DNA from 2 places in the Lapillicoccus sp. genome. Region 1 is predicted to be linked to the other one. Evidence: predicted binding sites of a transcription regulator. Region 1 holds the regulator's gene; the other holds the start of a gene.
The links. The regulator Rex, encoded in region 1, represses fermentation and respiration genes when NADH is low (regulators of the CRP and FNR family bind a similar motif). The targets are predictions, from matches to a motif close to CTTGTGAANNNNTTCACAAG.
Positions count from the first base shown of each region.

Region 2: a site for Rex is predicted at 2,415-2,434, ahead of ACLL9L_RS00540 (geranylgeranyl reductase family protein). Genes of this name have one in related genera too.

Region 1 is NZ_JBKJPP010000004.1:319-6,495, forward strand. Features, by position in the region: partial or broken gene ACLL9L_RS00175 (hypothetical protein) at 1-463, opposite strand, end outside; gene ACLL9L_RS00180 (sigma-70 family RNA polymerase sigma factor) at 605-1,417, opposite strand; gene ACLL9L_RS00185 (glutaredoxin family protein) at 1,522-1,755, shown strand; gene ACLL9L_RS00190 (redox-sensing transcriptional repressor Rex) at 1,967-2,638, shown strand; gene ACLL9L_RS00195 (glutamyl-tRNA reductase) at 2,635-3,969, shown strand; gene hemC (hydroxymethylbilane synthase) at 3,966-4,964, shown strand; gene ACLL9L_RS00205 (uroporphyrinogen-III synthase) at 4,961-6,177, shown strand, end outside.
Region 2 is NZ_JBKJPP010000007.1:23,442-29,618, reverse strand. Features, by position in the region: gene ACLL9L_RS00555 (NADH-quinone oxidoreductase subunit C) at 1-20, opposite strand, end outside; gene ACLL9L_RS00550 (NuoB/complex I 20 kDa subunit family protein) at 20-574, opposite strand; gene ACLL9L_RS00545 (NADH-quinone oxidoreductase subunit A) at 590-952, opposite strand; gene ACLL9L_RS00540 (geranylgeranyl reductase family protein) at 1,056-2,393, opposite strand; gene ACLL9L_RS00535 (demethylmenaquinone methyltransferase) at 2,510-3,202, opposite strand; gene ACLL9L_RS00530 (isochorismate synthase MenF) at 3,367-4,833, shown strand; gene ACLL9L_RS00525 (hypothetical protein) at 4,720-5,181, opposite strand; gene menD (2-succinyl-5-enolpyruvyl-6-hydroxy-3-cyclohexene-1-carboxylic-acid synthase) at 5,500-6,177, shown strand, end outside.

The sequences.
Region 1 (6,177 bases):
GGGTGCGGCCCTCGGACTGGAGGAGCAGGGTCACCCCCCTGTCGAGGCCCGAGCCGGCGAGGCCCACTGCCGCGGTGTCGAGGACCTGTTTGACGGGGTAGAGCGCCTGCCCCGGCAGCGCGGACCGGGCGACGACGCCGACGACACCCCCGACACCGAGGACCGTGGCCGCGACCCCCGCGAGGAGACGGGGCAGTCCCCGACCGACCACGACGACGACCGGCTTCCGGGACTCGGTCCGCGCTCGGGCGCCGGCGGCCGGGCTGGCCTGCGCGAGTGCGGCCGCCTCGGCCTGCAGTCGGAGGCCGAGCGTGGAGACGAAGTCGGGGTCGGGGGCCACCACGACGGAGATCGACGCGAGCACCTGAGCCGTGGGGACGAGGCCGCTCACCCGCGGGTCAACGTCGCCGCTGCCCTGGAGGGCGTCCTGGAGCAGGTCGGCGGTGCGGGTCAGGAAGGCCACCGCGACACCTCCCTCCCGCGAGATTTTCGCGCACGTGCTGGCAGCGCTGTAGCGCAGAGAACGCTCCCACCGTGAGAACGAGATGCGGACGCGGGTGTCACGGGGACCGGGCCGGCGACGGTGCGCGGAGCGCCCGTCGGATCAGGGGGCATCGTCACCGAGCACCCTCCGCAGGGACCGCAGCGCGCGCAGCTGTCGCTGTTTGACGGCGCCCTCCGTCGTGCCGAGGATCTCGGCGCACTCGATGATTGACAGGCCATGAAGGAAACGTAGGACGAGACACTCGGCCTGCTCGGGCTTGAGCGTGCGGATCGCCTCGAGGAGTCGGGAGTCACGCAAGCGAGCCAGGACCTCGGCCTCCGGCCCGTCCAGGCCATCGTCCGCGTCGAGCATCTCCGCGGTGGTCACCTCGAAACGGAAGCGGGCGGACTTCGCGCGGTCGGTGACGAGGTTGCGGGCGATGGTGATGAACCAGGCGGCGATGTCGCGGCCCTGCCAGGAGAAGCTGTCGATCCGGCGCAGGGCCCGCACGAAGGTCTCCGACGTGAGGTCCTCGGCCGTCTGCCTTGAGCCCACCCGGACGTAGACGTATCGGTAGACGGCGCCGACATAGCGCTCGTAGAGCACACCGAACGCGTCGGCGTCGCCCTGCTGGGCCAGCGCGACCAGGGCTTCGACCCGCTCGAGGTCGTGCGGGTCGCCACCGGGCCCGAACCCCCTCGACGACCGGCCCTCCGGTTTGGGCCCGGACCTGGCGGAACCGGGGGCGCCGGCCGGGTCGGAGACGCTGAGGGCGACGCGCAGGTCCGCGAGGAAGCGCCGGGCCGCCGAAGCCACCCCACGGTCGACGAAGCCGCTGGCACGCCCTGTCACCGCTCCGGCTCCGCGGGGCACTCCGAACGCCGCATCCGCTATCGAGCGAGCGGGCATCCGCACCACGGGGAAGGGAGCCACCCGCCTCATTGTCACCTATCCGTCTGACCTTGTCAGGTGTCCTCGACAATCACCCGGCCCGGAGTGACGTCGGCGGCCGTGTCGAGGACACTGGACCCGTGCCCATGCCCCGGATCACGCTCATCACCCGCCAAGGGTGCCACCTGTGCGACGACGCGCGAGCGGTGGTGTCGCGGGTGGCCGATGACCTCGGGGTGACGTGGCAGGAGCGCTCGATCGATGACGACGAGGCGCTGCGCGAGCAGTACTGGGAGCAGATCCCGGTGACGCTCGTGGACGGTGCGCCGCATGACTTCTGGCGGGTTTCGGAGGACCGCTTGAGGACGGCGCTGGCCTGACCCGACGGATCCGGTTGTGTGAGACCGATCACGTGAGCCCCGACGCCTGAACGGCAGCCTGCCCAGAGGGCGCCTGCTGCGGCCGGTCACCACTTTGTGCCTGCGTTCACAAACGCTTACGCTGGGCTCTTATCCATGCGCTCCAGCCCCTCCCGGATGGCGTCCAGTCCACCCAGGTCCGGCCCACAGTGAAAGGAGCCGGTGAGCCACCGTGTCCGCCGACCCCGCCATCCGTCGAGAGATCCCCGACGCGACGGTTGCCCGGCTGCCGGGATATCTGCGTGCGCTCACCGACGTCGCGGAACGCGGCATCTCCTCGGTCTCGTCCGAGGAGCTTGCGACCGCGGCCGGCGTCCGGTCCACCCAGTTGCGCAAGGACCTGAGCCACCTCGGCTCCTACGGCGTGCGGGGCGTGGGCTACGAGGTCGAGCACCTGGCCGTCGAGATCTCCCGGGCCCTCGGTCTCACCCAGGACTGGCCCGTCGCCATCGTCGGCATGGGCAATCTCGGCCGCGCCCTCGCGGCATACTCCGGCTTCGCCATCGGGGGCTTCCACGTGGCAGCGCTCTTCGACGAGGACCCCTCCCTCGCCGGTGAGCACGTCGGTGACGTCCCGGTCTCGCCGATGACCGAGCTGGCCCTGCTGGCCGAGGCTGAGGGCCTCTCGCTCGGGGTCATCGCCACTCCGGCCGCCTCGGCGCAGCAGGTGTGTGACGCGCTCATCGCTGCCGGCATCCGTTCGGTCCTCAACTTCGCGCCCGTGGTCCTCGTCGTGCCGCCCGACGTCAACGTGCGCCGTGTCGACCTCGCGACGGAGCTGCACGTCCTCGCCTTCCACGAGCAGCAGAAGAGCCTCGACGCCGACCTGGGGCTGGCCCAGTGAGCGTCCTGGTCATCGGCCTGTCCCACCACACGGCCCCCATGAGCCTGCTCGAGGCCGTCGCCCGCGCGAGCAGCGCCGACCTCGCGGCCAGGGTGCGTGCCTCTGATGCGGTATCGGAGACCGTCGTCGTGGCCACCTGCAACCGCCTCGAGGTGTATGCCGATGCCGTCACCTTCCACGGCGCCGTCGCGGCGATCGGCGAGTCGCTCGCGGCCTCGTCCGGGGTGGCCCTGGGCGACCTCAGCGCCCACCTCTACGTGCACTACGAGGACCGTGCGGTCGCCCACGCCTTCTCCGTCGCCTCCGGGCTCGACTCGATGGCCGTCGGTGAGGCCCAGGTCCTCGGCCAGATGCGCACCGCCCTGCGCAGCGCCCAGCACGCCGGCACTGCGGGAGAGTCGCTCAACTCGCTCTTCCAGCAAGCCCTGCGGGTGGGCAAGCGCGCCCACGCCGAGACCGCGATCGACACCGTGAGCCACTCGCTCGTCGAAGCCGGCCTGGATGGCGCCGTCGAGATCGTCGGCCCGCTGGCCGGGGCTCACGTGCTCGTCGTCGGGGCGGGCGGCATGAGCAGCCTCGCGGCGGCCACCGCAGCGCGCCGCGGTGTCGGGGAGCTGACCGTCGTCAACCGCACAACCGCTAAGGCGCATCGGCTGGCCGACGACGCCGGGGGTAGCGCGCGGCCGCTCGCCGAGCTCGACGCAGCCATCGCCGCCGCTGACATCATCATCAGCTCGACCGGGGCCCTCGGCCACCTCATCACGGCGGACCAGGTCGCCCGGGCCCGAGCCGGCGACGGGGCCCGAACCCAGGTCTTCCTCGACCTCGCGCTGCCTCGCGACGTCGACCCGGCCACCGGCGACCTGCCCGGCGTCTACCTCATCGGCCTGGCCGAGCTCGGCGCCCGACTCGCGGCCGAGTCGTCTACGGCGACCCTCCCCGAGGTCGCGGCGGTGTGCGACCTCGTCACGGGTGAGGTGGCCAGTTATCTCACCGGCCGGATCGCCAAGTCCGTCATTCCCACGGTCGCGGCGCTGCGCTCGCGGGCCGCCGACGTCGTCGACGCCGAGCTGGGTCGCCTGGACCAGAAGCTGCCGGGTCTCGACGCGGCAACACGCTCCGAGGTGCAGCGCACGGTGCACCGCATCGTGGAGAAGCTCCTCCACACCCCGACGGTCCGGATCAAGGAGCTGACGAGCGGGGGAGCCGGCGGTGACTACGCCGCTGCCCTGCGTGCGCTCTTCGACCTCGACCCCCACGAGGTCGCGACGGTGTCGGTCCCTCCGGACGGGCCCACGCTCACCGGCCCCGACGGCGGTGACGGCGCATGACCACCCTCCGCCTCGGCACCCGTCGCAGCGCCCTGGCCACCACCCAGTCGACGTGGGTGGCCGACCGGCTCCGCGCCGCCGGGCACGACGTCGAGCTCGTCGAGATCACGACTCACGGCGACGTGTCGGCGGAGCACCTGACGTCGATCGGTGGGACGGGAGTGTTTGCCGCGGCCATCCGGCGGGCATTGATCAATCGCGAGATCGATCTCGCCGTCCACTCTCTCAAGGACCTGCCCGTGACCCCGGAACCCGGTCTCGTGATCGCCGCGATCCCAGCGCGCGAGGATCCGCGCGACGTCCTCGTCGCCCGTGACGGTCTGACCCTCGGGGAGCTCCCCACAGGCGCCGTCATCGGCACGGGTTCGCCGCGCCGTGCCGCGCAGCTCAACGCCCTCGGCCTCGGATTGGATGTGCGGCCCATCCGCGGCAACGTCGACACCCGCATCCGCTTCGTTCACTCCGGGGCGTGCGACGCCGTGGTCCTCGCCCGCGCCGGTCTGCAACGCCTGGGCCGGCTGGACGACGTCACCGAGACGCTCGACCCGCTGCAGATGCTCCCGGCCCCGGGCCAGGGCGCACTCGCGGTCGAGTGCCGCACCGACCGACGCGACGTCGTCGACCTCCTCGAGACCTTGGACGACCCCGAGACCCGCGCCTGCGTCACCGCCGAGCGAGCCGTGCTGGCCGTGCTCGAGGCGGGCTGCACCGCGCCCGTCGGAGCGTTGGCCGAGGTCGTCGAGGGAGAGGTCGGCCTCGAGCTCTCCCTGCGGGCGTTCGTCGGGTCGGAGGACGGCTCCGACGAGCTGCGCCGGTCCGTCGTCGGGCCCGTCGAAGGGGCCGCCGACCTCGGCCGGCGCCTCGCCGAGACCCTCCTCGAGGACGGCGCCCACGAGCTGGGCTGCCACCCACCCCCGCCGCCCGACGGCATACCCAGACCGAAGGCCGCCCTCAGCACCGAATCCACCCCTCAAGACCGGGAGCCCGTCTCGTGACCCCCACCACTGCCCAGAGCAAGACCGCCGGCAAACCAGCCGGACGGGTCGCCTTCGTCGGCGCAGGTCCCGGCGACCCCGGCCTGGTGACACTGCGCGCGCGGGACTACCTGGCCGCCGCCGACACGGTCGTCATCGACCAGGTCAACCGGGGCGACATGGTCCGGCGACACGCGCGGCCCGACGTCGAGATCGTCGACGCCGGCCACGGCGAGCACGGTGAGGAGCTGACCCGCGCCTCGCGGGCCAAGTTGCTCGTGCGCGCCGCGAAGGCCCGCGGCGAGGACGGGCTCGTCGTGCGCCTCATGGACGGTGACCCCGCGATGTTCAACGGGTTCGCCGAGGAGGCGATGGCGTTGCACAAGGCCGGCATCCGCTTCGACGTCGTCCCCGGTGTGTCCGCGGTCACCGCAGTCCCGACGTATGCCGGGGTGCCGCTCACCTCGCAGCACGCCAGCGCGGTGCTCGTCGTCAGTGCCGGCGACCGCAAGCACGACTGGTCGACGGCTGTCGCGGCGAACGTGACGGTCGTGATCCTGGGGGTGCCCGAGACGCTGGCCGACGCCCTTGCCGACCTGCTGGCCGCCGGCCGCGCGGGTGACACGCCGGTCGCCCTCACCGAGCGGGGTACGACGACCCAGCAGGTGACCCACACGACGACGCTCGCCGAGGTGGCCGGGCTGCTGCGCGCGACGAAGGTGCACTTTCCGTCGCTCGCCATCGTCAGCCCCAACGTCGCGCTGCGCGCGGAGCTGTCCTGGTTCGAGACCAAGCCGCTCTTCGGGTGGAACGTCCTCATCCCCCGGACCAAGGACCAGGCCACCGCCACGATCGAGCGCCTCGCGTCCTACGGCGCCAACGCGGACGTCGTCCCGACGATCTCGGTCGAGCCGCCGCGCACGCCGCAGCAGATGGAGCGGGCGATCAAGGGCCTCGTCACCGGGCGCTACGAGTGGATCGGCTTCACGTCGGTCAACGCGGTCCGTGCGGTGCGGGAGAAGTTCGACGAGTTCGGGCTCGACGCCCGCGCCTTCGCCGGGCTGAAGATCGCCGCCGTCGGAGGGGTCACGGCCCAGGCGCTGCGCGACTGGGGCATCGTGCCCGACCTCGTGCCGTCCGAGGACCAGTCTGCTGCGGGCCTGCTCGCCGAGTGGCCGGAGTTCGATGCCGTGCTTGACCCCATCAACCGGATTTTCCTGCCGCGCGCGGACAT
Region 2 (6,177 bases), on a different contig from region 1:
GTGCTGTCGTCGTCGGCCATCAGGCGAGCAGTCCCTTCATCGCGTGGGTCGGCGTCGCCGACAGGGCTGCCGCCTCGGCCGCCTTCACGGCGTTCACCCGGTTGATGCCCAGCGGCTCGTTCTGGATCTGCTCGTGGAGGGTGATGATCGCGTTGAGGAGCATCTCCGGGCGCGGCGGGCAGCCGGGCAGGTAGATGTCCACAGGGACGATGTGGTCGACGCCCTGGACGATCGCGTAGTTGTTGAACATGCCGCCGGAGCTGGCGCACACCCCCATGGAGATGACCCACTTGGGGTTCGGCATCTGGTCGTAGACCTGGCGTAGGACGGGGGCCATCTTCTGGCTGACGCGGCCGGCGACGATCATCAGGTCGGCCTGGCGCGGCGTCGCAGAGAACCGCTCCATGCCGAATCGCGCGATGTCGTAGTCCGGGGTGCCGACGGCCATCATCTCGATGGCGCAGCAGGCGAGGCCGAACGTGGCCGGCCACATCGAGCTCTTGCGCATGTAGCCGGCCATGCCCTCGACCGTCGACAGGAGGAACCCGGCGGGAAGCTTCTCTTCGATACCCATGAGGGGTGCCCTTCCTTAGTCCCACTCGAGACCGCCGCGGCGCCAGACATAGGCATACGCGACGAAGACGGTGAGGATGAACAGGACCATCTCGAGAAGCGCGAACAGTCCCAGCTGGTTGAACGCCACGGCGAACGGATAGAGGAAGATGCTCTCCACGTCGAAGACGATGAACAGCATCGCCGTGAGGTAGTACTTGACCGGGACGCGACCGCCACCCACCGCATGCGGCGTCGGCTGGATGCCGCACTCGTAGGCCTCCATCTTGGCCCGGTTGTAGCGCTTCGGCCCGACGACGAGGCTGGTGCCGACCGAGAGGACCGCGAACGCGGCGCCGAGGCCGAGGAGCATCAACAACGGGACATACGGGTTCGTCATCCGGTGATCCCCTTCCGGTTCTCGGTCACGTTCCAGTTTTCGGGCACGCAGGCGCCTTCCGGGCCGCTCGGGCCCATCCTATGGGCGCCCGTGGCGATGGCGCTCACGCGTTGGGCGCCATCGAGGAGAGGGCATGGATGAGCCGGTCGTCGGCCCGCCCGCCGTGCTGCTCGGGCAGGTTGGCCATCACCTTGAGGAGGAACTTCATCAGGGTCGTGCGCGGCAGGCCGTAGGTGGTCGCGAGGCGCATCACCTCGGGGTTGCCGATCGCCTTGGCGAACCAGCGCCCCAAGGTGAAGTAGCCGCCGAGAGCGTCCTTCATGACCCGGGGATAGGACTGCAGGACCCGCTCACGGCCGGCGTCGTCGGGTCGGGCGAAGGCCTGGGCGACGACCTCCGCAGCGAGCCGACCGGACTCCATGGCGTAGGCGATGCCCTCACCGTTGAACGGGTTGACCATCCCGCCGGCGTCGCCGACGAGCATGAGGCCCTTGGCGTAGTGCGGCTGCCGGTTGAAGCCCATCGGCAGAGCGGCCCCCCGGATCGGGCTGACCATCGTCTCCTCGGAGTAGGTCCACTCCGGCGGCATGGTCGCGACCCAGCTCCGCATGACGTCCTTGTAGTCGACCGTTCCGAACGCCTTGGAGGTGTTGAGGATGCCGAGCCCGACGTTGGACGTGCCGTCGCCGACCCCGAAGATCCAGCCGTAGCCGGGCAGGAGCACGCGGTTGCCGGACGGGTCCTGGGACCACAGCTCGAGCCAGGACTCGAGGTAGTCGTCGTCGTGGCGCGGTGACGTGTAGTAGGTGCGGACCGCGACGCCCATGGGGCGGTCGTCCCGCTTCTCGCGGCCCATCGCCAGGGACAGCCGCGAGGAGTTGCCGTCGGCGGCGATGACGAGCGGCGCGTGGTAGCCGATCTCCGGGCCGCCGGAACGGCCCTGCTCGTCGACCGCCCTGGCCCGCACGCCGACGATGGCGCCGGACCCGTCGGTGATCGGGCCGACGACGTTGGTCGCCTCGAGGAGACGGGCGCCGTGCTTGACCGCGTGGCGGGCGAGGATGTCGTCGAAGTCCATCCGGGTCCGGACCAGGCCGTAGGGCGGGAAGTCCGCGTTGTCGGGCCAGTCGAGCTGCAGCCGCATGCCCCCGCCGATGATCCTCAGGCCGTGGTTCTTGATCCAGCCGTCGTCCTCGGGGGTGGGGATGCCCAGGGTGACCAGCTCGCGGACGGCTCGGGGCGTCAGCCCGTCACCGCACACCTTCTCGCGGGGGAAGCGGGTCTTCTCGAGCAGGAGCACGTCGAGACCGCTCATCGCGAGGTAGGCGGCGGTCGCGGCGCCACCGGGGCCCGCGCCGACGACGATCACGTCGGCGGACTCCCCCCGCGCAGGGGGCGTCGGGGGGCCCATGGAGGCCTCGGGGGCGGTCTCGGTGCTCATGGTCCTGGCTCTACCTGCCTGCTTGTGAAGAGGTTCACGAACTTGTGTCGAAGTGTAATCCTCCGCTGCGACGACGCCGCCCCGACTCCCCCCGGACTCCCCCGACTCCGATAGGGTCAGTCCTTGACAGCGCGGTGGAGGGCGACGATGCCGCCGGTGAGGTTGCGCCAGGACACGTCGCCCCAGCCGGCCGCCTCGAGGTATCGGGCCAGCTCGCGCTGGTCCGGCCACTCCCGGATCGACTCCGCGAGGTAGACGTAGGACTCGGGGTCGGACGAGACCCGGCGGGCGATCGCCGGCAGCGCCCGGATGAGGTAGTTCAGGTAGACCCCGCGCACCGGTGGGCTCACCGGCTGGCTGAACTCGCACACGACGAGCCGCCCTCCGGGCCTGGTGACGCGGTGGAACTCGACGAGGGCGCCGAGGGGGTCTGAGACGTTCCGCAGCCCGAACGACATGGTCACGGCATCGAAGGAGCCGTCAGCGAAGGGCAGGCGCATCGCGTCCGCTGCAGTGAACCCGAGGTCCGGCCGGCGCCGTCGGCCCACCTTCAGCATCCCGAGCGAGAAGTCCCCGGGGACCACGTTGACGCCAGCGTCGGCGAAGGGCTCGGAGCTCGTGCCGGTGCCGGCGGCGATGTCCAGGACGGTCTCGCCGGGCTGGGCACCGACGGCCCTGACCGTCGCCCGACGCCACCACCGGTCCTGACCGAGGGACAGGACGTCGTTGGTCAGGTCGTACTTCGCGGCGACTTCGTCGAACATCTGCGCGACGTCCGAGGGGAGCTTGTCGAGGCTGGCGCGGGTCATGTGCCCATCCTCGCTCACCCTCCGGTATGCCGTGGCGGCACCTCCCGCTGGCGCACGCGGCTGGGGTGCCGGGTCCGGCAGGCCCATCCGGGAGCGGCACCGCCGGTGCGGGACCGGCCACATCCATGGCGGGATGCCCGGTCGTCAGTCGTAGCATGATCGCGATGTCCACGCTCCCGCAGCCGCACCCCGAGCCGGTGCCCGACCCGCTCAACCGGCAACTCGCCGCGCCGCCCGTCGGGGCGCCGCTCGTGGTGCGCACCGTGGCCTGCGAGGACCCCGGCGCCCTCCTGGGACTCATCCCCAGCGGGCTCGGCCCGGACGAGATCCTTTCCTGGGTCCGGCGCGGTGAGGGACTCGTCGGCTGGGGTCGGGCCGAGACCTTCACGGCGCGGGGTCCGCAACGGTTCACCGAGGCGCAGGCCTGGTGGGGCAACGCGGCCCGCCACGCGGTCGTGCGGGACGAGGTCGGCCTCCCCGGCACGGGTCCCGTGGTCTTCGGCTCCGTGCCCTTCGCCGACGACTCGGCGGAGGCGGCCCTGTTCATCGTCCCCGAGGTCGTCGTCGGGCACCGTGGCGGCCGGTGGTGGCTCACGACGGCCAGTCGGGACCCGCAGCTGCGGCCGATCCCGGTCGTCGGCCCCACGACGCCGCCCGAGGCCCCGGACGACGTGTCCTTCTCCGACGGTGCGCTCTCCCCGACCGAGTGGGCCGGCGTGGTCGCCGAGGCGGTTACCCGGATCACCCGCGGAGACCTCGACAAGGTCGTCCTCGCCCGCGACCTCTGCGTAGAGGCGTCCTCGCCCGTCGACGCGCGGTGGATCCTCCGCCAGCTCGCGCAGCGCTACGACAACACCTGGACGTTCTCGGTCGGGGGGCTGGTCGGAGCGACCCCCGAGCTGCTCGTGCGACGCGACAAGGGGCTCGTGACGTCCCGGGTGCTCGCCGGGACGATCCGCCGCACCGGTGACGACGGCAAGGACCTCGCTCTCGCCGGCTCGCTCGCGCGCTCGAGCAAGGACCTCGAGGAGCACGAGTACGCCGTCCGCTCCGTCGCCGAGGCCCTCGCCCCGCACTGCTCGTCGATGAACGTGCCCGAGTCTCCCTTCGTCCTGCACCTGAGCAACGTCATGCACCTCGCCACGGACGTCGCCGGCGTCAGCTCGGACGACGCCTCCTCCCTGGCCCTGGCCGCCTCGCTCCACCCGTCGGCAGCCGTGGGCGGGACTCCCACGACGGACGCCGTCGCGCTCATCGCCGAGCTCGAGGGCATGGACCGTGGACGCTACGCCGGGCCGGTCGGGTGGATGGACGCGACGGGTGACGGCGAGTGGGGCATCGCGCTGCGCTGCGGCCAGTTCGTCGACGACGCGGCGACCGCGCTGTGGATCTATGCCGGCTGCGGCATCGTCGCGGGGTCGGAACCCGAGTCCGAGGTGGCCGAGTCCGATGCGAAGTTCGTCCCCATGCGGGACGCGCTCAGCGGCGGCTGGTCAAGCGGGCCGGGGGGAGCCCGCTCAGGTGATGGCGACGAAGGCCGGGGAGAGCACCGTCGGCGCCAGCAGGTCGCCGATGCTGGTGAGGGTGTCCACCAGCACGGGGCCCCTCTCCACGGACCGGACCAGCTCTGACAGGTCGTCCAGACGTCCCGCGGCCATCAGCTCGACCCCGATCTCGGCTTCGGCAAGCCAGTCCTCGCCGACGACGGCAAGGACCTCGGCCACCAGGGTCGGCGCCAGCGCCCGCAGCCAGGTTTCGGCGGTCAGCAGGTCACCCGCCAGGACCACGCGGGCCACGAGCTGCTGGGCTGGTCCGGACAGGGAGACCCGAGCCAGGCCTGGCCCCGCGGGGACGGCGTCCAGCCCGGCCGTCGAGCCGGTGGTGTCCAGCAGGATCGTCTCGAGCAGCGCCACGTCGAGCGCGTCGACCGCTCGGCCGAGGGACGCCGCCGGCCGTCCGGAGCGGCTGCCGCTCCCCATCGGCAGTGCACGGCTGCCCCGGCGGTCGGGTCGGTCGGGTGGGTCGGTTCGGTCGGGGCGCCGGCCGTCGCGGACGGCGCTGAGCGGGACATGACGCATATCCTGCAGGACGCACCCGGGTGGGGATCAGATACATCCTCGGCACGCGGCATACCCCGCAGCCCCCGGACCGGCGGTTGCCGGGCCTTGGGCGAGCGCCAGCCCCCGTCGACGAGATCGAGCAGCCCCGCCACACCGGTCGGCGCTTCACCGTCGCCAGCCGACGTCGGGCCGGCGCGGGACCGGGGAGGCGGCTGAAGCACGGCATACTCGGGGGTCGTGACCTCCTCCGAGCGTGCGGTGCGCCTGCTCACTACCCTCGCGGCGGCGGGCGTGCGCGACATCGTGCTCGCCCCGGGCTCGCGCTCGGCCCCACTGGCCATCGCCCTGTATGCCGCGGACGTCGCTGGCGACGTGCGGCTGCACGTGCGCATCGACGAACGCACCGCCGGCTTCCTGGCCCTCGGGCTGTCGACCGGCTCGCGCCGCCCGGTGGCCGTGGTGACCACGTCGGGAACGGCGGTCGGCAACCTCCTGCCCGCCGTGATGGAGGCGCACCACAGCGGGCGGAAGGTCGTCGTCGTGTCGGCCGACCGCCCCGACGACCTGCGCGGCAGCGGGGCCAACCAGACGACCGCGCAGGCCGGGATATTCGGGACCTTTGCGCCCTGCACAGACCTGACCCCTGACACGTCGGACGACGCCCTCGAGGCCGCGGTGCTGGCGGCCTGCCGCCGCGAGGGCCCGTCCCAGCTCAACCTCCAGCTCACGCCGCCGCTGCTGCCCGGCGGCCCCGACTCGGAGCACGCCCCCTGGTGGCCCGCTCCCGGATCGACGGATCGCCCTTCTCCGGCACGGAACCGCGATGCTCCGAGCCCTGAGTCGGGGTCCGAGACGGGAGCGAGGTCGGCCCGGGGATCCGGCCCGGGCGTCGGCCCCGGCGGATCCGCGCCCGGC